Regions from separate parts of the Actinomadura sp. 1N219 genome, predicted to be linked through region 2. Evidence: predicted binding sites of a transcription regulator. Region 2 holds the regulator's gene; the other holds the start of a gene.

Region 1 (11,326 bases), on a different contig from region 2:
GGTGCCGTCGCCGGAGCAGTTCTCGCAGCGCCCGCCCTTGACGTTGAAGGAGAACCGGCCCGGCTGGTAGCCGCGCACCTTCGCCTCGGTGGTCTGCGCGAACAGCTTGCGGATGTGGTCGAACACGCCGGTGTAGGTCGCCGGGTTGGAGCGCGGGGTGCGCCCGATCGGCGACTGGTCGACGTGGACGACCTTGTCGAGCTGGTCGACGCCGTTGACGCGCTTGTGCTTGCCGGGGACGGTCCGCGCGCCGTTCAGCTTCTTGGCGAGCGCGTTGTAGAGGATGTCGTTGACCAGCGTCGACTTGCCGGAGCCCGACACGCCCGTCACGGCCGTGAGGACGCCGAGCGGGAACGACACGTCCACGTCGCGCAGGTTGTTCTGCTGGGCGCCCTTGACGGTGACCTCGCGGCCGCGCGTCCGCGGGCGGCGGATCTCCGGGACGGCGATCTCGCGGCGCCCGTCCAGGTACGCGCCGGTCAGCGAGCGCTCGGACTTCTTCAGGTCGTCGAGCGTGCCGGACACGACGATCTCGCCGCCGTGCTCCCCGGCGCGGGGGCCGATGTCGACGATCCAGTCGGCGGCCTCGATGGTGTCCTCGTCGTGCTCGACGACGATCAGCGTGTTGCCCATGTCGCGGAGCCGGAGCAGCGTCTCCAGCAGCCGGTGGTTGTCGCGCTGGTGCAGGCCGATGGACGGCTCGTCCAGCACGTACAGGACGCCGACCAGCCCGGAGCCGATCTGCGTGGCCAGCCGGATGCGCTGAGCCTCGCCGCCCGCCAGCGTCGCGGACGCCCGGTCGAGGGTGAGGTAGTCGAGGCCGACGTCCAGCAGGAACCCGAGCCGCGCGTTGATCTCCTTGAGGACGCGCTCGGCGATGTGCGTCTCGCGCTCGTTCAGCTCCATCGCCAGCAGGAACTTCGCGGCCTCGCCGATCGGCATCGCGGCGACCTCGGCGATCGACATCCCGCCCATGGTGACGGCGAGCACGACCGGCTTGAGCCGGGCGCCCTCGCACGTCGGGCACGGGATCTCCCGCATGTAGCCCTCGAACTTCTCGCGGCTGGCGTCGCTCTCGGACTCGGCATGGCGCCGCTGGATGTACGGGATCACGCCCTCGTAGGACGTGTAGTACGACCTCGTCCGGCCGTAGCGGTTCTTGTAGCGGACGTGGACCTGGGTCTCGTGCCCGCCCAGGATCGCCTTGCGCGCCTTGGCGGGCAGCCGCTCCCACGGCGTGTTGAGGTCGAAGCCCATCGCGTCGCCGAGCGCGGACAGCAGCCGCAGGAAGTAGTCGCTGACGTGCCCGTTCGACCACGGCTGGATCGCGCCCTCGCCGAGGCTGATCTCCACGTCCGGGACGACGAGCTCGGGGTCGACCTCCATGCGGGTGCCGAGCCCGGTGCAGTCGGGGCAGGCGCCGTAGGGCGAGTTGAACGAGAACGACCGGGGCTCCAGCTCCTCGAACGACAGGTCGTCGTAGGGGCAGTAGAGGTGCTCGGAGTACATCCGGGTGCGGTGCTCGTCGCCTTCGGGCAGGTCGACGAAGTCGAGGACGATCGTGCCGCCCGCGAGGCCCAGCGCGGTCTCGACCGAGTCGGCGAGCCGCTGCCGGGCCGAGTCCTTCACCGAGAGCCGGTCGACCACGACGGAGACGTCGTGCTTCTCCTGCTTCTTCAGCTTGGGCGGCTCGTCCAGGCGGATCATCTCGCCGTCGACCAGGGCCCGCGAGTAGCCCTTGGACTGCAGCTCGCGGAACAGCTCCAGGTACTCGCCCTTGCGCCCGCGGATCACGGGCGCGAGCACCTGGAAGCGGGTGCCGGATTCCAGCTCCAGCACCCGGTCGACGATCTGCTGCGGCGCCTGCCGGCTGATCGGACGGCCGCATTCCGGGCAGTGCGGGTGCCCGATCCGCGCGTAGAGGAGCCGCAGGTAGTCGTACACCTCGGTGATCGTGCCGACCGTCGACCGCGGGTTCTTGCTGGTCGACTTCTGGTCGATCGACACCGCCGGGGACAGGCCCTCGATGAAGTCGACGTCGGGCTTGTCCATCTGGCCGAGGAACTGGCGGGCGTAGGCCGACAGCGACTCCACGTACCGGCGCTGGCCCTCCGCGAAGATCGTGTCGAACGCCAGGCTGGACTTCCCGGAGCCCGACAGACCGGTGAACACGATCAGGGAGTCACGCGGGAGGTCGAGCGAGACGTCCTTCAGGTTGTGCTCGCGTGCTCCACGCACGATGAGTCGGTCATGCACGGCGTTCTTCCGGTTCCTGTTCTGGGCGCGGGTTCTGGGCGCGGCGATGGGGAGAGACACGTCGGTCTCAAGGCTAGCCAGGGGGTACGACAGAATCCCCGAGGCCATAACAGCGGCGGCCGCCGCCGCATTTCACGGTGCTCCCCGCCCGTCCGGGCGGCACCCTCGCACCGTACACGTGTTCGAACACCACCCGCCACCGGAACGCCCGGGTGCGCCTACTCGTCGTCGAGGGCGTAGGTGAGGTAGCGGTCGGCGGAGCGGCGGACGGCCTGCTTGCCGTCCGTGTACACGATCTTCTTCCACCAGGCGCCGTAGACGCGGTCGAAGTCGTGGGGCTCCAGGAGGCGCAGGGCACGGCGGACGGTGCGGGGACGCTCCGGGATGTAGTTCGGGTAGCTGTACATGAAGCTGACCCAGTCGCGGTCGTTGACGACCTGGAGGATGTCGCCGGAGAACACCGCGCGGGCCTCGCGCCAGTGCAGGACCTGGCCGCCGTCGAAGTGCACGCCCGCGTTGACGAGGGTGAGGCCGTCGGCGAGCTCGTGGGTGTCGCCCGTCCAGTAGACGACGGCGTCGTCGGGGCGGGCGACCCAGCGGCGGTCGGCCTCGTGGATGTAGACGGGCGCGTCGAACGCGTGCGCCCACTCGATCATGCTGCCGTAGAAGTGCGGGTGGCTGATCGCGATGGCGGAGATGCCGCCCAGCTCGGTGACCTGGCGGATCAGCTCGTCGTCGATGTAGGTGATCGCGTCCCAGAGGACGTTGCCGGACGGCGCGCGCAGCAGCAGGGCCCGCTGGCCGATGGCGGTGGACGGCTCGCAGCCGATGCCGACGACGCCGGGGCCCTCCTCGGCGACCCTTCCGCGGTGGTCGGCGCGCAGCTCCTCCAGGGTCGTCCAGCGCTGGCCGTCCCAGCCGACGTACTGGCGCTCGTCCTCGCAGATCGGGCAGTCGGGGCGCGGTCCGGCGTACTGGACGCCGCAGGTCAGGCAGATCGGAAGCTCCATGATCGCCATTGTGTGACACGGGGCGGAACCGTGCGACAGGATGGAGGCTCTTTTTGGGCTAGGGAGGGTCTCATGACTTGGCGCGAGGTCGTCGACGAGCTGGATCCGGGCATGGAACGGATCATCGGGACGCTGTCGGGGCTCAGTGACCAGGACCTGCGGGCCCCGTCGGCGCTGCCGGGGTGGAGCCGCGGCCATGTGGCCACCCACATCGCCCGCAACGCCGACTCGCTGTGGAACCTGCTCGAATGGGCGCGGACGGGCGTGGAGATCCCGCAGTACCCGAGCATGGACGTCCGCAACGCCGACCTGGAGGCGGGCGCCGGACGCGGGCGCGACGAGCTGATCGAGGACGTCCGCGCGACGGCCGCCCGGTTCGCCGAGCAGGCGCGGACGATGCCCGAGGACGCGTGGAACGTGCGGGTGAGCGCGATGCAGGGCTGGCCGCACCCGGCCTGGTTCACGCTGTACCGGCGCTGGCACGAGGTGGAGGCGCACCACGTCGACCTCGCCGCCGGGTACGGGCCCGCCGACTGGCCGGAGTCCTACGTCCGGTGGGCGCTCGGCAGGACGCTGACGGACATGGCCGCGCTGCCCGAGAAGCTGCGCGGCGAGCTCGCCGGGCACCGGATCACCGCGACCGACTCCGGCGAGTCCGCCGACCTGGGCTGGGCGCCGGGCGGGCCGGAGGCGTCCGGGTCGGGGCGGGCGCTGCTCGGCTGGCTGAGCGGCCGCTCGGACGGGGCCGGGGTGACGATCCGTCCGGACGGGCCGCTGCCGAAGCCGCCGCCGTGGCCCCACGAGACCACCGGGTTCTGACCCCGCCGGGTTCTGACCCCGCCGGGTTCTGGCCCTCGGTCCGTCAGTCCGTGTCGTGGCCGGCGAGCCGGTGGACGGCGTCGACGGAGCGGACGACGATCGAGTTGCGGGCCACGGTGAGCCCGCCGCGGACGGGCTCCGCCGCGAGGATCTGCGCGACCTTCCGGCGGCCCATCCCGGCCCAGCGGCCCAGGTCCTGCTGGGACACGGGGACCTTGACCTGGACGCCGCCCTCGTCCACGACGGCGTCCGGCTCGTCGGCCGGGCCGTCCGGGCGGTCCTCCTTGACCGGGGAGCCGAAGCGCGCCACCAGGCGCAGCAGCCGCGTCGCGAGGCGCCGCTCGGGGTCGTCGGGGAAGTGGGCGACGCGCATGTCGTTGGAGTCGCGCAGCCGCTCGGACAGGACGGCGGCGACCGCCCACACCGAGCCGGGATGCGCGTCGAGGACGGTCCGGAACCGCGCGGCGGGCAGCACGAGCGCCTCCACGCGGGTCATCGCCTCGACGTTGGCGTGCCGGACGCCGCCGTCCACGGCCTCCATCTCCCCGACCAGGTCGCCGGGGCCGAGGACGTCCAGGATGGCCATGTCGCCGTCGCGGTCCACCCACACCTTGACGGCCCCGGCGCGCAGCACGAAGACCTGGGACGCGCGGGTGTGCTCGCGCATGAGGAACGCGCCCGGCCTGATCACCACCGGGGCGCCGGCCCGCAGCAGCGCCTCCCGGGCGCGCGCGGGCAGCACGTCCCAGAACCGGGTGGTCTCCATCTCGCCTCCTCCGCCGAACCCGGGTCGGGACGAGGTCCCGCGCGGTCCGTCACGGTCCAGTGAACGCGGCGCTGCGTCGATGGACTAGGTCTTATGTCACATGTCGAGTGATCGATCCGATTCGAGCCAGCTGTCGAGGGCGCGGACGCGGCGGACGCAGTCGGCCGCCGCGGCCTGGTCGCCGAGGGCGAGATGGGAGTCGCGGAGCAGTTCCAGGGCCCGCCGCAGGCCACGCTGGTCGTCCATGTCGCGGCGGATGACGATCTCGGCGTTGACGTGCTCGGTGGCGCGGGCGTGCTTGCCGAGCAGCTGCGACGCGCGGGCCATGGTGTGCAGCGCGTACGCCTGCTCGCGGGTGTCGCCGAGCTCGGCGGCCAGGTCGAGGGCGCGCCGCCCGGTCTCCAGCGCCTCGTCGGCGTGGCCGAGGTCGAGGTGGATGACGGCGAGGTGGACGAGCGCGGTGCCCTCGGAGTGCCGGTCGCCGACCTCGCGGAGGTACTGCAGCGCCTCCAGCTCCCGTTCGAGGGCCTCCTCGGGGCGGCCGGCGCGGCGGAGCACGGCGGCGAGGGTGTCCATGCCGACGCCGAGGCCGTACCAGTCGCCGCCGTCCTCGCGGATCTTCAGCGCCTGCCGCGCGGCGCGCTCGGCGTCCGCGGGCAGGCCGAGGTGGGAGTAGGTGCGGGCCAGGCTGCCGAGCGTCCCGGCCAGACCGCCCTGCGCGCCGAGCTGGTGCCACAGGTCCAGGGCCTCCAGGCCCAGGACGAACGCCTCCTGGTGGCGGCTGAGGCGGCGCATGACGACCGACAGGTGCTCCAGGTCGTGGGCCTCGCCGTGCTGGTCGCCGATCTCGCGGCGGATCTCCACGGCGCGCAGCAGGTGCTCGCGCGCCTCCCGGTACCGGCCGAGTCGCCAGTGGACGATCCCGATCTGCGCGAGCGCCTCCGCCTCGCCGTGCCGGTCGCTGGTGTCGCGGTGCAGGCGCAGCGCCTGCCCGCAGTAGGTGAACGCCTCCGCGAACCTGGTGGCGTCGCACATGAGCATGCCGAGCGTGGTCAGCGTTCGGGCCTCGCCGTGGCGCGCGCCCAGGGCCCGGTAGGTGCGGAGGGCCTGTTCGGCGTCCTGCTGCGCCATGTCGCGCAGGCCGAGCGCGGCGTTCATGCGCGCCAGCTCCGTCAGTGCCTGGGCGGCGCCGTGCATGTCGGCGAGTTCCTGCCGGATGTAGAGGGCCTCCAGGGCGTGCGACACCGCCTCGTGGACGTTCCCCTGCCGCCGGTGGACCTGCGCGACGGTGAGAAGCGTCTCCGCCACGCCCGGCTGGTCGTCGACCCGGCGCCGCACGCGCAGCGCCTTGCCCGCGTGGTCGAGGGCCTTCTCGTAGTCGCCGAGGCCCAGGTGGGCGCGGGCGAGCGTGTCGTGGCCCTTGGCGACTCCGCCGTCGCCGAGGTCTCCGCCCTCGTCCCGCAGCTTCTCGTGGATGTTCAGGGAGCGGCGGGCGTGCTGGATCGCCGTCAAGTAGCGGCCCAGTGCCACGTGCACGTCGGCGAGTGTCGCGAGGGTGACCGCCTCCCCGTACCGGTCGGGCGGGTCGACGGCGCGGAACCCGCGCCGCGCGTCCTCCCCGTACCCGATGGCCTGGACGGACCCGCCCAGCTCGAAGTGCGCCATCGCCAGGTTGTGCAGCATCACGGCCGCGGCCGCCCAGTCCTCCTCGGTGCGGGCCGCGTGCAGGCCCGCCTGGTGGACGGCGATGTTGTCCTCGCTGTAGCGCCGGAACTCCTGGAAGTCGAAGAGGGCGTCGGCGAGCTCCCAGCACGTCCGGTGCAGGCCGAGCCGGGCGGCCTGGTGGACGGCGGCGACGAGGTTGCGCCGCTCGGACTCGAACCAGGCGAGCCCGGCCACGCGTTCGGCGGCGGTGGCCGGACGGCTCCGCGCCTCCCTCCGGTGCACCGCCGGACGGGGCCGCATCGCCAGCGCCGCCCCCGCCCCGCGCGCTTCGGCGAGGTACCCGGCGAGCAGCCGCCGCTGCGCCGCCATCAGCTCGCCGTCGGAGTCCTCCCGCAGGCCGCGCTGGCGGGCGAAGTCGCGCAGCAGGTCGTGCATCCGGTAGCGGCCCGGCCGGACGTCGTGGACGAGGTAGGCCTGCCTGAGCCCCTCCAGGCACTCGCGGGCCTCGTCGACCGTCCGGTCCTGGAGGGCGGCGAGCGCGGCGGGGGTGAAGTCGGGGCCGGTGATGAGGCCGAGCCTGCGGAACGCCTCCCGCTGGTCGCTGCGCAGGCTGCGGTAGGCGACGTCGAACGTCGGGCTGAGGACGGCCTGCAGCCCCGGCCCGGACGAGCCGTGCGACGCGCCCTCGCTCAGCCCGCCCCCGGTCAGGCCCGGCCCGTAGGGGGGCGCGTCCTTCGCGTCCCGCTCGGCCAGCTGCCGGACGGTCGCGGCGATCGACTCGCCGGGGTTCTCGGCCAGCCGTCCCGCCATGACGCCGAGCGCCAGCGGCAGGTGCCCGCATTCGCCGGCGAGCCGCACGACGGCCTTGTGCTCGTCCCGGACGCGGGCGTCCCCCGGCCCGAGCACGTTGGAGATCAGGTCGACGGCCTCCTGCGTGGCCATCTCCCGCAGCTCCAGCGTCCGGATGTCGGCGCCTTCGAGCAGGTCCGGCAGCCGCCGCCGGCTCGTCACGACCACCAGCCCGGACGTCGCCGCGGCCAGCAGCGGCCTGATCTGCTCGGGCCGCGACGCGTTGTCGAGGATCAGCAGCATCCGCCGGTCGGCCAGCAGCGAGCGGCACTGCGCCGCCAGTTCGGCCTCCGTCCGCGGGAGCTGGTCGCCGGGCACGCCCGCCGCGCGCAGCACCTGCCCCATCGCCTCCGCCGGGGTGACGGGGCTGCGGCGCGTGCCGCGCAGGTCGGCGAACAGGACGCCGTCCGGGAACCGGTCGACGACGCGGTGCGCCCAGTGCAGCGCGAGGGTGGTCTTGCCGACCCCGGCCATCCCCTGGACGAGCACGGCGCGCGGCCACTCGGACTGGCCGACCAGCAGGTCCAGCTTCCCGAGGCTGATCGCGCGGCCCGCGAAGTACGGGTTGTCGGCGGGCAGCAGGACCTGCGGCGACCCGCCGCCTTCGAGGCGCACCGGCTCGCGCGCCGCGATCCCGGCGGCGGCCTCGGCCTCCGGCTCGCGCGCGGGCTCGCGTTCCGCGGCGGGCCACTCGTCCCCCCAGGGGCTCGCGGCCCGGCGCAGCCGCTCGGTGTCGAGGACGGTCAGCGGCCGCGGCCTGCGGTCGAGGATCCCCCTGGACCGCCACAGCCGGAACCACCGCACCAGCGTCTCGCGCGAGATGCCCGCCCAGTTCGCCAGCTCCGCCTGGCTGAGCTTCAGCGGGATCCGCGTCCCCTGGCCGCCGGGGGCGGGCTCGCCGAACCGGTGGGCCAGCTCCAGCAGGTGGTAGGCGAGCCGCTGCGGATGGTCGGCGACCCGCACCGCGTGCCGCCGCCCGCCGAACGTGACGCTCTCGGAGATCGCGTGCATCATCGCCTCGGCGACCTGCGGGCTGGCGGCCAGCAGGCTGCGGAACTTGCGGCGGTCCACCCGCAGCGCAGCGACGTGGTCGAGCGCGGCGACCGTGCCGCGCTGCGGATGCCCCCACGGGCCGAGGACGCCGACGAGGTCCCCCGCCCCGAACAGGTCGATGATCGACTCGTCGCCGTCGCTGGAGTCGACGAACTCCTTGGCGACGGCGTTGCTGGCGGCGCGCGGCGACGCCTTGAACACCACGTACACGGCGGGCGCGACCGACCCCTGGTGGCACAGCATCCCGCCGGGCGGGATGTCGGTGCGGCGGCCCATCGCGCGCAGGGCCTGCCGGTCGGTCGGGGCCAGCCGCTCCCAGAAGCTGCCCGGACGGACGTCCAGGCTGAAGCGGGGCGCGGAGGGCGCCTCCCTGCCGAGGGCATCGGCCCGCGGGCCGGTCCCCCCGGCGGGAACGTCGTCGGTCACCCGGTCACCCTCCCGTCATCGCCGCCGCCATCGTCCAGAACAGGAACAGCACCGACGTCGCCACCGCCCACGCGACGGCCTGCCAGGACAGCTCGCCGCAGCGGTGCGCCGCCGACAGCAGCCGCCGCAGCTCCGCGTCCCGGACCCGGTCGTCCAGCGCGGCCGCCGACCCGAACGGCGTCCACGGTACGCCCGGGTCGACCGGCGAGCCGGTGCGGCCGCGGACGCCGGCGAGCACCGACACCAGCGTCCGCCGCGACCGGATCGCGTACGAGGCCGAGACGGCGAACGCCCCGGCCACCACCGGGAGCAGCGCGAGCGCCGCCGGCCCCGGCGGGCCGGCGGCCAGCCGGGACACGGTCCCCACCAGGACCAGGGCGAGGAACACCGCCGCGACGGCGGAGTCCCGGCCGCAGAGCCGGACCAGCGTACAGGCGTGCTGGAGGAGGTCCTCCGGCGTCTCCTTGTCCGGCGGTCCGGGACGGAACGCGGTAACCAACCTTCACCGTCCTCACCAGTGGACACGATCTTCCACTGACCATCATGCGGCGGCAAGACGGAAACGTCCGTCCGTGAGCGCACGGTTCGGCTGCGTCTGGCGACTCATTCGCGTCTCGGGAGGGCCGGGGTGGTCGCGACGGCCGATGATGGAAGATGGTCATCGCGAGCACCGACGGGAAAGGACCCCCATGACCTACACCGGGAACGTCGACGTCGGCGGCCGGCCCGACGTGCGGGAGCTGCCCGGGCTGACGGTCACGAAGGTGGCGGTCGGCCCCTACGACAACAACGCCTACATCCTGCGCTGCACCGCCACCGGCGAGCAGCTGCTGATCGACGCGGCCAACGAGGCGTCCCGGCTGCTGGAGCTGATCGGGGACGGGCCGCTCGCGCGGATCGTCACCACGCACCGCCACCAGGACCACTGGATGGCGCTGAGCGAGGTGGTGCGCGCCACGAGCGCCCCCGTCGTCGCGCATCCCCGCGACGCCGAGCCGCTGCCGGAGCCCGTCGCCGAGCCCGTCGAGCAGGGCGGCACCGTCCGGGTGGGACGCGCGACGCTCGACGTCATCCACCTGCGCGGCCACACGCCCGGCTCGATCGCGCTGCTGTACGACGCCGGCGGCGAGCTGGCCGAGCGCCCGCACCTGTTCACCGGCGATAGCCTGTTCCCGGGCGGCGTGGGCAACACCTGGGGCGACCCGACGCGCTTCAAGCGGCTGCTCACGGACGTCGAGGAGCGCGTCTTCGACCGGCTCCCGGACGCCACCTGGTTCTACCCCGGCCACGGCAAGGACTCGACGCTCGGCCGCGAACGTCCCTCGCTGCCCGAATGGCGCTCCCGCGGCTGGTGACCGGGAACGCGGCCGGCGCCGGTGATCGGGGGCCGGTGATCGGGGGCCGGTGATCCCCGCGTCCGCGACGGAACAAGCGCTCGTGAGCGTTCGTTGCTCCAACCACACCTCGGGCCGAGAAAGCCGATACGGGAGACGACCATCCACGAACTCCAAGCGGTGGACCCGGGACCCGTCCTGTGCTACCCGGCGGGCTCCCTGGTGCTCGTCGCCGGGCTCCCCGGAGCCGGCAAGACCACCCTGCTCGACCGCCTCTACGGCCTGCGCGGCGACGAGACGGCCCCCGTCCCCGCGGGCGACGTCCGCGTGATCGACTCCCGCCAGGCGCGCAACTGGTGGGCGCGGATCCTGCGCCCCCTGCCCGGCCGGCTGCGGACCCCGCTGATCCACTCCACCCACGTGTGGCGGATCGGGCGCGCGATCCTCGCGGGCCACGGCGTCGTCGCGCACACGCGCGGCACGTGGCCGCACATCCTGCACTTCTTCGCGTGGCTGGCCCGCCGGCGCGGGCACCGGCTGCACCTCATCCTCCTCGACGTCGACCCGGAGACGGCCCGCGCCGGGCAGGTCGCCCGCGGCCGCGTCGTCACGGCCGCGACGTTCGCCCGCCACTGCCGCCGCTGGTACCCCCTGGTCGAGCGCGCGCGCGACGGCGGGCCGCTGCCGCCCGCGACCGGCGTGACCGTCCTCGACCGCGACGCCGCCGACCGGCTCAAGACCATCCACTTCGTCTGACGCGGCCCGATTCGCCTGCCGCGGGCCCGGCGGCCCGCCCCCGCTCGACGTGCTCCCCCCGGCGACCGGATATACAAGGTCGTGGGACACCGAGACGACGAGAGGCGGGAGCATGGCGCAGCAGGTACGCGGGGTCGTCGCACCGGGCAAGGGGCGGCCGGTGCGGATCGAGACGATCAACGTCCCGGATCCCGGGCCCGGGGAGGCGGTCGTCGCGGTCCAGGCGTGCGGGGTCTGCCACACCGACCTGCACTACCGCGAGGGCGGGATCAACGACGAGTTCCCGTTCCTGCTCGGGCACGAGGCCGCCGGGGTGGTCGAGTCCGTCGGCGAAGGCGTGACCGAGGTCGAGCCCGGCGACTTCGTGGTGCTGAACTGGCGGGCGGTGTGCG
Region 2 (11,326 bases):
CCGCCCGCGCCATCCCCTGGGCTGGGGAAATGCGGGAAACGGGAAACGGGAAACGCCCGGGAAAGAGGAGACCTGGGGAAAGGGTGGGTCGGGGAAGGGGAGCCTTGGGAAGGCGGAGTGCCGGGAAGGCGCATGACCCGGGAGGAACAAAGGCCCGGAAAGAAGGAGGGACCGGGCGGGAGCGCGGTCCCGCCCGGTCCCTCAGGTGCGGGCGACGGAGAGCGACGCGGCCCGCGGGGGATGGTCTGTTAGCCGAAATCGACGTCCGAGCACTGGTAGAAGGCGTTGCCGGTGTCGGAGATGTCCCAGACGGCGAGTATCAGGTGCCTGCCCTGCTTGGCGGGCAGCACGGCCTCGTGGGAGACGGTGCTCGGCGGTTGCCGTCCGCCGCCGCTGACGTTCACCAGCGGCTCGGGGTCCAGGGCGGCGCGGGTGAGCGGCTGCGCGGGGTCCCAGCCGTCCTTGGTGATGTAGTAGTGCCACGAGGCGGTGGCGTGGGGGACGCTGTGGCGCCAGGTGAAGGTGAACGACTGGCCGCTCGTCAGCTTGGTCGCGGGCCACTGGCCGCCGCGCGGTTCGTCCAGCTCGCTGAAGCGGCCGACACCTCCCGCGCAGATCGTGCCGTCGCGGGGGCCGCGCGCGGGGAACCCTTTGGGGCCCTCGACGCTCATCGGTTCCCACTGGATCTGGCCGCAGTTCTTCGCCTTGCCCTGCTGGCAGAACAGCGCGCGGCTGACGGGGGAGGTGGTGTAGCCGTGGGAGAGCGCGGGAGCGGCGGTCACCACGGTGATTCCGGCGGACGCGACGGCCGCGAGGGCGAGCGTCCGTTTCCGGGGTGGACGGAGCTTGGCGGGCATACTCGGTCTCCTGGCGGGGGTGGAGGCGACCTTGGTCGGACGGAGTCGGCAGCCGCGGGGCGGGCGGGGTCGGGCGGACGGGTGGACGGGTGCTACGGTGGGAGTCGGAAGGGATTCTTATAGGAAACCTTCCTATTAGATTGAGGATGAGGGATGGACGCCCGCCGCGTCAACCCCCGATTCCAGGCCCGGATCGCGTCCTCGGGATCCGCTGCGGAGTCCCCACCACATTCCCCGCCCCGGCACCGTTACGATGTGCGGCTTCACCGAGAAAGGCGCGCGATCGTGATCATCTTCGGCTGGCGGGTGGTCTTCTTCACCCTGACCAGGGGAATCTTCCACTGCCCCGACTGCGGCGGCGACCGCGACTACCGGCGCCGGCAGGGCCGCAACTTCTTCACCCTGTTCTTCATCCCCGTCATCCCGCTGACGAAGACGGGCGGCGAGTTCATCGAATGCGACACGTGCCACGGGCGCTGGAACCCCGGCGTCCTCGACGTGCCGACCACCGCGCAGCTCGCGCAGATGCCGGCGATGCTCCTGCGCATGGCCATCGCCCAGGTCCTGCGCTCCGGCGACTACACCAACGCGGCCGCCCGCTCGCGCGCCGTCGCCGTCGTCCGGCAGGCCGGCGAGCCCGCCTACGAGGACACCGCCCTGAGCGCCGACCTCGGCCGCCCGTTCGAGGAGGTCCGCGTCGAGATGGGCCACGCCGCCTCGGCCCTCGCGCCCGAGGCGCGCGAGAGCATCCTGCGCGCCGCGGCAGAGATCGCCCTCGTGGACGGCCCGCTCAGCGTCTCCGAGGAGGAGACCCTGTCCGCCGTCGGCGCCGACCTCCAGCTCACCCGCGTCCAGGTGACCGGCGTCATCTCGCTGGCCCGCCAGGAGTCCGGCCACTGAGCGACCGCGGCCGCCGCGGTCATTTCCTCAGCCTCGGCCCGTGCGCGCAGCCGCTGCGCGCAAGCCGCTCCGCGTGAGCCGCTCCGCGTGAGCCGCTCCGCGTGAGCCGCTCCGCGTGAGCCGCTCCGCGTGAGCCGCTCCGCGTGTGCTTTAAGGCCCGCGGGAGGGCTTGCGGTTGCGCTACCCTTTGATGTATGTCGGCACGGCTGCTCCTCGAACGACCACGTTGACGGACTGACGTCAACGTGGTGGCCCCTCCTGCGCGAGGGGTCGTTTCATGTCAGCGGACGGCCACGACCATTTGCAGCCAGCGAACGAGCAAGAAACCGGAGTCTGGAAGCGTGAGCAGCGACGAGCACTACGACCCCCGGGCGGTTCAGGACAAGTGGCAGGCCCGCTGGGCAGAGCTCGAACCGTTCGCGGCCGATGAGAAGGACGAGGGCCGGGAGCGGCGCTACGCGCTGGACATGTTCCCCTACCCCAGCGGCGACCTGCACATGGGCCACGCGGAGGCGTTCGCCATCGGGGACGTCCCCGCGCGGTACTGGTTCCAGCGCGGCTTCAACGTCCTGCACCCCATCGGCTGGGACTCCTTCGGCCTGCCCGCGGAGAACGCCGCCATCAAGCGCGACTCGCACCCCGCCGAGTGGACGTACGCCAACATCGACACGCAGGCGTCCTCGTTCCACCGCTACGCGCCGTCGTTCGACTGGACGCGGCGGCTGCACACGTCCGACCCCGAGTACTACAAGTGGACGCAGTGGCTGTTCCTGCGCTTCTACGACCGCGGCCTGGCCTACCGCAAGGGCGGCCACGTCAACTGGTGCCCGAAGGACCAGACCGTCCTGGCCAACGAGCAGGTCGTCGGCGGGCACTGCGAGCGCTGCGGGACGCTGGTCGAGAAGCGCGTCCTGACCCAGTGGTACTTCAAGATCACCGAGTACGCGGACCGGCTGCTGGACGACATGGAGCAGCTGGAGGGCAAGTGGCCCGAGCGCGTCCTGCTGATGCAGCGCAACTGGATCGGCCGCTCCACCGGCGCCGACGTCGACTTCGCCATCGAGGGACGGGACGAGCCCGTCGCCGTCTACACCACCCGGCCCGACACCCTGTTCGGCGCGACGTTCATGGTCGTCGCCGCCGACGCCGCGCTGGCCGACGAGATCTGCGCGCCCGACCAGCGGGCCGCGTTCGAGGCGTACCGCGACGAGGTCTCCCGGGAGAGCGAGATCGAGCGGCTGTCCGCCGAACGGGAGAAGACCGGCGTGTTCCTGGGCCGCTACGCGGTCAACCCGGTCAACGGCGAGCGCCTGCCGATCTGGGCGTCCGACTACGTCCTGGCCGAATACGGCCACGGCGCGATCATGGCCGTCCCGGCGCACGACCAGCGCGACCTGGACTTCGCGCTGAAGTTCGGCCTGCCCGTGCGCGTCGTCGTCCAGACCGGCCTGCCCGACCCGGCCGAGACCGGCGCCGCCACGCCCGGCGACGGCGAGATCGTCAACTCCGGGCCGATCGACGGGCTGACGAAGGCCGACGCCATCGCCCGCATCATCGAGATCCTGGCGGAGCGCGGCACCGGCCGCGCGGCGGTGAACTTCCGGCTGCGCGACTGGCTGGTGTCCCGGCAGCGGTTCTGGGGCTGCCCGATCCCGATCGTCCACTGCGAGTCGTGCGGCGAGGTCCCCGTCCCGGACGACCAGCTGCCGGTGACGCTGCCCGAGGGCCTGCGCGGCGCCGACCTGGCCCCCAGGGGCACGTCGCCGCTGGCCGCCGCGTCCGACTGGGTGAACGTCGAATGCCCCAAGTGCGGCGGCCCGGCCAAGCGCGACACCGACACGATGGACACGTTCGTCGACTCGTCCTGGTACTACTACCGCTACTGCTCGCCCGGCTACGAGGGCGGCCCGTTCGACATCGACCAGGTCCGCCGCTGGATGCCGGTCGACCAGTACACGGGCGGCGTCGAGCACGCCATCCTGCACCTGCTGTACAGCCGGTTCTTCACCAAGGTGCTGCACGACATGGGCATGGTCGAGTTCACCGAGCCGTTCCGGCGGCTGCTGAACCAGGGCCAGGTGATCAACCAGGGCAAGGCGATGTCGAAGACGCTGGGCAACGGCGTCGACCTGGGCGAGCAGATCGCCGAGTTCGGGGTGGACGTCGTCCGGCTGGCGGTCCTGTTCTCCGGGCCGCCGGAGGACGACATCGACTGGGCGGACGTGTCACCGCGCGGCATGTCGAAGTTCCTGGCCCGCGTGCACCGCATCGCCGCCGAGGTCGCGTCCGCCCCGGGCGCGGACCCGGCGTCCGGCGACCCGGCCCTGCGCCGCGCCACCGCCCGGACGGTCCACGAGGCCACCGCCCTGATCGAGACGCAGCGGTTCAACGTGGCCATCGCGCGGGTCATGGAGCTGGTCACCGCGACCCGCAAGGCCATCGACTCCGGCCCCGGCGCCGCCGACCCCGCCGTCCGCGAGGCCGCCGAGGCCATGACGGTCGTGCTGTCGCTGTTCGCGCCCTACACCGCCGACGAGGCGTGGGAGCTGCTGGGACGGACCGCGCCGGTCATCAGCGCCGGCTGGCCGTCCGCCGATCCGGCCCTGCTGGTGGAGGAGTCGGTGACGTGCGTCGTCCAGGTCGCCGGCAAGGTCCGCGACCGGCTGGAGGTGGCGCCGGGAATCGCCGAGGCCGACCTGGAGCGCCTGGCGCTGGCGTCCCCGAAGATCCAGGATGCCCTGTCCGGCGCCGACATCGCCAAGATCATCGTCCGCGCCCCCAAGATCGTCAACATCGTCCCCAAGCGCTGACACCCTCGCCCGTCAGTCCCGCCGTCCGTCAGTCCCGCCGCCCCGGTCCGGTCGTCCGTCAGGCGGTCGTCTATCAGGCCCGTTGCCTGTCAGGCCCGCCGCCCCGGCCCGTCGCCCGGGCACGTCGTCCGTCAGGCCTGCCGTCCGGGCCCGTCGTCCGGGCCCGTCGTCCGTCAAGCCCGTCGTCTGTCAGGCCGGTCGTTTGTCAGGCCCGTCGTCCCGGGTCTGGCGTCCGTCAGGCCCGTCGTTTGTCAGGCCGGTCGTTTGTCAGGCCTGCCGCTCCGGGGCTGGCGGCCGCGAACCCTCTCGACCCGTGCAGAGCGCAGGGCGGCGTTTCAGTAGTGGCACGGCAGGCTTCTGCGACGGTCTGACGGATGTCCGGTTTGGCGGCGCCGCTGGGGGGCGCCTGATTAGCTGAGGGCCGCCTGATTAGCGGAGACGCTCGTCGTCCGGGGCGTTGATCCCTGCGGTCTGCCGACCGGGGTGCCGTTCAGCGGTGAGTGCGCCGGGGTCGTTCGCGGCGACCCGCTGGTGTCCGGTCTGACGGCCCGCCAGAGGCGGGGACGGGGACGGGGACGGGGACGTGCGGAAGCGGCCGTCGTCCGGGCCATGATGTGGCGGAGCGCGTGTCTCGTGCGGGGCGGGCGCGCGGCCCCGGGGTTGCGGGGCCGCGCGGGTGTCACATCTTGCGGAGGACCGCTACGACGCGTCCTAGCACCGTCGCCTCGTCGCCGGGGATCGGCTCGTACGCGGGGTTCTGCGGCTGCAGCCAGATATGGCCGTCCTCCCGGCGCTTGAACGTCTTCACCGTCGCCTCGCCGTCGATCATGGCGGCCACGATGTCGCCCTGCTCGGCCACCGGCTGCTGCCGGACGACGACCCAGTCACCGTCCGCGATCGCGGCGTCGATCATCGAGTCGCCGGTGACCTTCAGCAGGAAGTGGGTGCCCTCGCCGACGAGCTGCTTCGGCAGCGTGAACACGTCCTCGACGGCCTCCTCGGCGAGGATCGGCCCACCTGCGGCGATCCGTCCGACCAGCGGCACGTACGCGGGCGCGGGCTGCGACGACGCGGGCTGCCCTCCGGCGGCCTCGTAGGCCTCCTCGTCAGTCCGCACCGGCGTGGCGCCCGGCACTCGCACCTCGACCGCGCGGGGACGATTGGGGTCGCGGCGCAGGAAACCCTTGCGCTGCAGCGCCCGGAGCTGGTGCGACACGCTGGAGGTGCTGGTCAGCCCGACGGCTTCGCCGATCTCGCGCATCGAGGGCGGGTACCCACGGCGCTGGACCGAGTCGCGGATCACCTCCAGCACCATGCGCTGCCGTTGCGTCAGCCCCGTCTCGTCCATGGGGCCGTCTGGCAGCTCCCGGACCTTGCTCATCGCTCGTCGCCTCCCGGCGCCTCGATCGGTCACTCCTTGTCATGGAACCTATCGCGTCGGAGCCCAATGATCAAACAATTGTTCGAAGTGGTGCTCGCTTTTTGTCGGCGCCTCCTGGTAGAACATCGTACAGGCGTTCGATCGAAAATGTATTCGACGTCGAGGAGGGGAGAGATGTCGGGTTCACCCCAGAGTGACCGGGTCCCGATCCGCCTGACCCGCCGCGGGCGCGTGGTCCTGGTCCTGTTCGCCGCGACCGTCACGCTCATAAGCCTGTGGCTGACGGTGGGGCCCGGTGCCATGGCTGGCGGCCGCGAGGCCCATGACGACCCGTCCAAGCCCGCCAGAACCGTCGTCGTCGAACGTGGCGACACTCTCTGGAACATCGCAGCGGACACCGACCCGGGAAGTGACCCACGCGTCGTCGTCCAACGCATCATTGATCTCAACGGCCTAGGCGGCGATCCCACCGTCCAGCCAGGCCAGGAGCTCCGCCTCCCCGCCCGCTGAACCACCGCCCGCCCGAGACATGTGCCGGAGACGCCGATCGTGACGGGCACGCCTGTTCCCCGACTCGGCAGGTGACCGCCCTGGACCGTCGAACGCACCCTCTGTCCGGGCGCGCGTGGGCGCGCGAGAGCTTGGTCGCCATGGCGCGGCCGGTTTCGAGTGCCGACGACATCGAGCGGCTCGCCTCACCCGCGGAGGCCGTCCTGACGCCGGACGGGGACGCGGGGTGTCGGACGGGTCGCGGAGTGTCGGACGGGTCGCCTCGACCAACATGCCCGACTCGGCGTTGGCCGTCGTGGGATGGGCGGGGTGTGGCGGCGGTGTGCGGCGGCGGGTCTCCTGCCTTCGCCAGGTCGGCCACGGCGTCGGCGGCGAGTGATCGCGGTTCGGGTGGCGGGCCGTGTGCGAATCGGTGGCAGCGCCTATGGGCTGAGGGTGATGTGAGGGGGTGCGTGGCCGCATCGCGGTTTGGTGGCGGGGGCCAAGGAAGCGCGAGCGGTGCGGCGCCTGTGGGTCCTCATCGGGCGGACGGGCTCGTACGTCGGCGGCGGTGGGGATGTGGGGTGTGGCGGTGTCGGGAGCGGGTGATTTGGGGGGTGAGCTTGCGTTCTGTGAGCGACGGCGACTCCGGGTGACGACACGCCCGGGAGGAAATCTTGGAGGACGGAGCTGACCTGGACGTACGCGGCGGATGTGATCCACGAGGCGTGAGATCAGGTTGCGTACGCCTGCGGCGAGTCGTACCGTTGGACCACAACATCTAGTAGTCACACCGATGTACTTCACCCATATATGGAACTGTTCAGCGGTGTGAAGCGTTATCGTCAGGGGAGGGATGTAACGTGCACTGCCCGTTCTGTCGCAACCCTGACACCAAAGTGATCGACAGCCGTGCGACCGACGACGGGGGCGCAATTCGGCGCCGCCGGTCGTGCGCGGAATGCGGCAGGCGATTCACGACGCAGGAGAATGTGCTCGTGATGGTGGCCAAGCGCAGCGGCGTCACCGAGCCGTTCTCCAGGGAAAAGATCATCGCCGGTGTGCGCAGGGCCTGCCAGGGCCGTCCGGTCGACGAGGATGCGCTCGCGAAGCTGGGTCAGCGGGTCGAAGAGGAGATCAGATCCTCCGGCTCCGCGGAAATCCCCTCGCACGAGATAGGCCTCGCGATCTTGGGGCCGCTCGGCGAGCTTGATGAGGTCGCCTATCTGCGATTCGCCTCGGTCTACCGGAGCTTCGAGTCGCTGGACGACTTCGCCAAGGAGATCGAAACACTGCGGAAGGCCGGTTTCTCGGGGGAGTCCGGCCCGCCTCGGTAGGGCGGGTTCCGGAAACACATCAGCACATGTAAGAGCGTTTCCGCGCGGGGCATGCCCCGTGCGGTGGCGGGGTTGTTCCTGAACAGGGCCCGGCGGGTGGGCCCGAGAGGGGGAAGGTCATGACGGAGACGGTGAGCGGCTCGGCGGCACGGCGCGGCAAGGGGGGCCGCAAGGGGCTGAAGGTCGAGCGCATTTTCACCACGCCCGGCGTGCATCCGTACGATGAGCTGCGCTGGGAACGTCGTGACGTCGTCATGACCAACTGGCGCGACGGCTCGGTCAACTTCGAGCAGCGCGGTGTCGAGTTCCCCGACTTCTGGTCGCTGAACGCGGTCAACATCGTCACGTCCAAGTACTTCCGCGGCGCGGTCGGCACGCCGCAGCGCGAATGGAGCCTGAAGCAGCTGGTCGACCGCGTCGTCCGCATGTACACGGACACGGCCCTCAAGGAGGGCTATTTCGCCACCGAGCAGGACGCCGAGATCTTCGACCACGAGCTGAAGTACGCGCTCGTCCACCAGCTCTTCAGCTTCAACTCGCCGGTCTGGTTCAACGTCGGCACCAAGTCGCCGCAGCAGGTTTCGGCGTGTTTCATCCTGTCGGTGGACGACACGATGGAGTCGATTCTCGACTGGTACAAGGAAGAGGGCGTCATCTTCAAGGGCGGGTCCGGCGCCGGCCTGAACCTGTCGCGCATCCGGTCCAGCAGGGAGCTGCTGTCGTCCGGCGGCACGGCCAGCGGACCCGTGTCGTTCATGCGCGGCGCCGACGCGTCCGCCGGGACGATCAAGTCGGGCGGCGCGACGCGGCGGGCCGCGAAGATGGTCGTGCTGGACGTCGACCACCCCGACATCGGGGAGTTCATCGAGACCAAGGCGCGCGAGGAGAACAAGATCCGCGCGCTGCGGGACGCCGGGTTCGACATGGACCTCGGCGGCAAGGACATCGGCAGCGTCCAGTACCAGAACGCCAACAACTCCGTCCGCGTGTCGGACGAGTTCATGCACGCCGTCGAGTCGGACGGCGAGTTCGGCCTGCGCGCCCGGATGACCGGCGAGGTCGTCGACACCGTCAAGGCCAAGGACCTGTTCCGGCTGATGGCGAAGGCCGCCTGGGAGTGCGCCGACCCCGGCATCCAGTACGACGACACGATCAACGACTGGCACACCAACCCCGAGACCGGCCGCATCACCGCGAGCAACCCGTGCTCCGAGTACATGAGCCTGGACAACTCGTCCTGCAACCTCGCGAGCATCAACCTGCTGAAGTTCCTCACGGACGACGGGACGTTCGACGTCCGGCGGTTCGTCAAGCTCACCGAGCTGATCATCACGGCGATGGACGTGTCGATCACCTTCGCCGACTTCCCGACGGAGAAGATCGCGGAGACGACCCGCGACTACCGGCAGCTCGGCATCGGCTACGCCAACCTCGGCGCGCTGCTGATGGCGTCCGGGCACGCCTACGACTCCGAGGGCGGACGGGCGCTCGCCGCGGCGATCACGTCGCTGATGACGGGCGTCGCCTACCGCCGGTCCGCGGAGATGGCGGGCGTCGTCGGCCCGTACGCGGGCTACGCGCGCAACGCCGAGGGGCACAAGCGCGTCATGCGCAAGCACGCCGCCGCCAACGACGGCATCCGCACGCTGGACGCGATCGACAAGGAGATCCACGCGGCCGCGGCGAAGCAGTGGCAGGAGTGCCTGAAGGTCGGCGAGAAGAACGGCTACCGCAACGCCCAGTCCTCGCTGCTCGCCCCGACGGGGACGATCGGGCTGATGATGGACTGCGACACCACCGGCATCGAGCCGGACCTCGCGCTGATGAAGTTCAAGAAGCTCGTCGGCGGCGGGTCCATGCAGATCGTCAACCACACGGTGCCGCGGGCGCTGGAGAAGCTCGGCTACCAGCAGGAGCAGATCGAGGCGATCGTCGAGTACATCGCCGAGCACGGCCACGTCGTCGACGCCCCCGGCCTGCGCACCACGCACTACGAGGTGTTCGACTGCGCGATGGGCGAGCGGGCGATCAGCCCGATGGGGCACGTCCGGATGATGGCGGCCGTCCAGCCGTTCCTGTCCGGCGCGATCTCCAAGACGGTGAACATGCCGGAGCAGGCCACCGTCGAGGACATCGAGAAGGTGTACTTCGAGGGGTGGCGGCTCGGCCTGAAGGCCCTGGCGATCTACCGCGACAACTGCAAGGTCGGCCAGCCGCTGTCCGCCGCCGGGAAGAAGGAGGCGGTCAAGGAGGCGCCGGCGGAGGCCGCGGGGGCGACGCGTCCGGTCCGCAGGCGGCTGCCGAAGCAGCGTCCGGCGACCGTCACGCGCTTCTCCGTCGCGGGCGCCGAGGGCTACATGACCGCGTCGTCCTACCCGGACGACGGCGTCGGCGAGGTGTTCCTCAAGCTCGGCAAGCAGGGCTCGACCCTCGCCGGTGTGATGGACGCCTTCTCCATGGCGATCTCGATCAGCCTGCAGTACGGCGTCCCGCTGGAGACGTGGGTGGAGAAGTTCACCAACATGCGGTTCGAGCCCGCCGGGATGACCGACGATCCGGACATCCGCATGGCCACCTCGGTGATGGACTACATCTTCCGCCGCCTGGCGCTGGACCACCTGCCCTTCGAGGAGCGGGCGGGTCTCGGCATCCTGACGGCGGAGGAGCGCGCCATGCAGGCGAACGGGGAGGACCCCGCCGCCCTGCACTCCGAGGACGAGGTCGACCACGAGTCCCTGGCCCAGTCCGCCGCGATCGCCCGTCCCGCACCGGTGGCGGCGGCGCCGGCGGGGGAGGCGCGCTCGTCCATGGAGGTCATCGAGTCCCGCCAGGGCCGCACCGCGGACGCGCCGCTCTGCCTCACCTGCGGCACGAAGATGCGTCCGGCGGGCAGCTGCTACGTCTGCGAGGGCTGCGGCTCCACCAGCGGCTGCAGCTGATCACGGAGGCGGGCGGTTTGAGGCGTCCGCGTTGAGCCATCCCCCGCCCGCCGCGCACCCGGCGGGCGGGGGATTCGTTCGTTCGTCAGGTCGCGTCGTTCTTGTCGTCGGCCGGGGCGGTCTCGGCGGTCTCGGCGGTCTCGGCCGGGCGAGTGCGGCGGGCGCCGGGGGCGCGGTGCTTCCGCGCCGCCTTGCGGGGGCCGGCCACCAGCAGATCGTCCTCGGAGCCTTCGGCGGCGGGTTCGGCGGGTGGCTCGGCGGGCGGCGGGTTCTTCGCCGATCGCCGGGCCCGGTGCTTCTTCCTGGGCTGCTTCGTCGTCTCGGACTGGGTTTCGGACTGGCTTTCGGCTTGGCGGAGCGATTTCACGAAGCTCGCCGCGTCCTCTTCGTCGTCGTCCGAACGGCGCAGCCGCTTCGTCACGATCCACTGGTCGAGGGTCAGCCGCCCGCCGGCGCCCGCGGCGAACAGCAGGCTCGCCAGGCCGAGGACGAGGACGAGCTCGTAGCCGTTCTCGACCGTCGCGCCGTCCACCATGAACAGGCCCTCGCCCGCGTGGACGAACACGAACGCGCCCGCCATGTCCGCGAACAGCAGCAGGCCGGTGACCGGCAG

What was found. The regulator LexA, encoded in region 2, represses DNA repair genes until DNA is damaged. The targets are predictions, from matches to a motif close to TCGAACANNTGTTCGA.
Region 1: the regulator LexA is predicted to act here: its motif matches at 2,427-2,442, upstream of uvrA (excinuclease ABC subunit UvrA).

What each region holds. Positions count from the first base shown of each region.
Region 1 is NZ_JBIRAY010000003.1:127,714-139,039, forward strand. Features, by position in the region: gene uvrA (excinuclease ABC subunit UvrA) at 1-2,256, opposite strand, end outside; gene ACH35V_RS12735 (MBL fold metallo-hydrolase) at 2,475-3,266, opposite strand; gene ACH35V_RS12740 (maleylpyruvate isomerase family mycothiol-dependent enzyme) at 3,339-4,085, shown strand; gene ACH35V_RS12745 (Crp/Fnr family transcriptional regulator) at 4,129-4,851, opposite strand; gene ACH35V_RS12750 (tetratricopeptide repeat protein) at 4,948-8,844, opposite strand; gene ACH35V_RS12755 (hypothetical protein) at 8,849-9,343, opposite strand; gene ACH35V_RS12760 (MBL fold metallo-hydrolase) at 9,534-10,199, shown strand; gene ACH35V_RS12765 (AAA family ATPase) at 10,359-10,934, shown strand; gene ACH35V_RS12770 (S-(hydroxymethyl)mycothiol dehydrogenase) at 11,047-11,326, shown strand, end outside.
Region 2 is NZ_JBIRAY010000008.1:27,970-39,295, forward strand. Features, by position in the region: gene ACH35V_RS23760 (lytic polysaccharide monooxygenase) at 249-857, opposite strand; gene ACH35V_RS23765 (hypothetical protein) at 1,143-1,757, shown strand; gene leuS (leucine--tRNA ligase) at 2,099-4,567, shown strand; gene lexA (transcriptional repressor LexA) at 5,247-5,948, opposite strand; gene ACH35V_RS23780 (LysM peptidoglycan-binding domain-containing protein) at 6,123-6,458, shown strand; gene nrdR (transcriptional regulator NrdR) at 7,301-7,774, shown strand; gene ACH35V_RS23790 (vitamin B12-dependent ribonucleotide reductase) at 7,894-10,713, shown strand; gene ACH35V_RS23795 (DoxX family protein) at 10,799-11,326, opposite strand, start outside.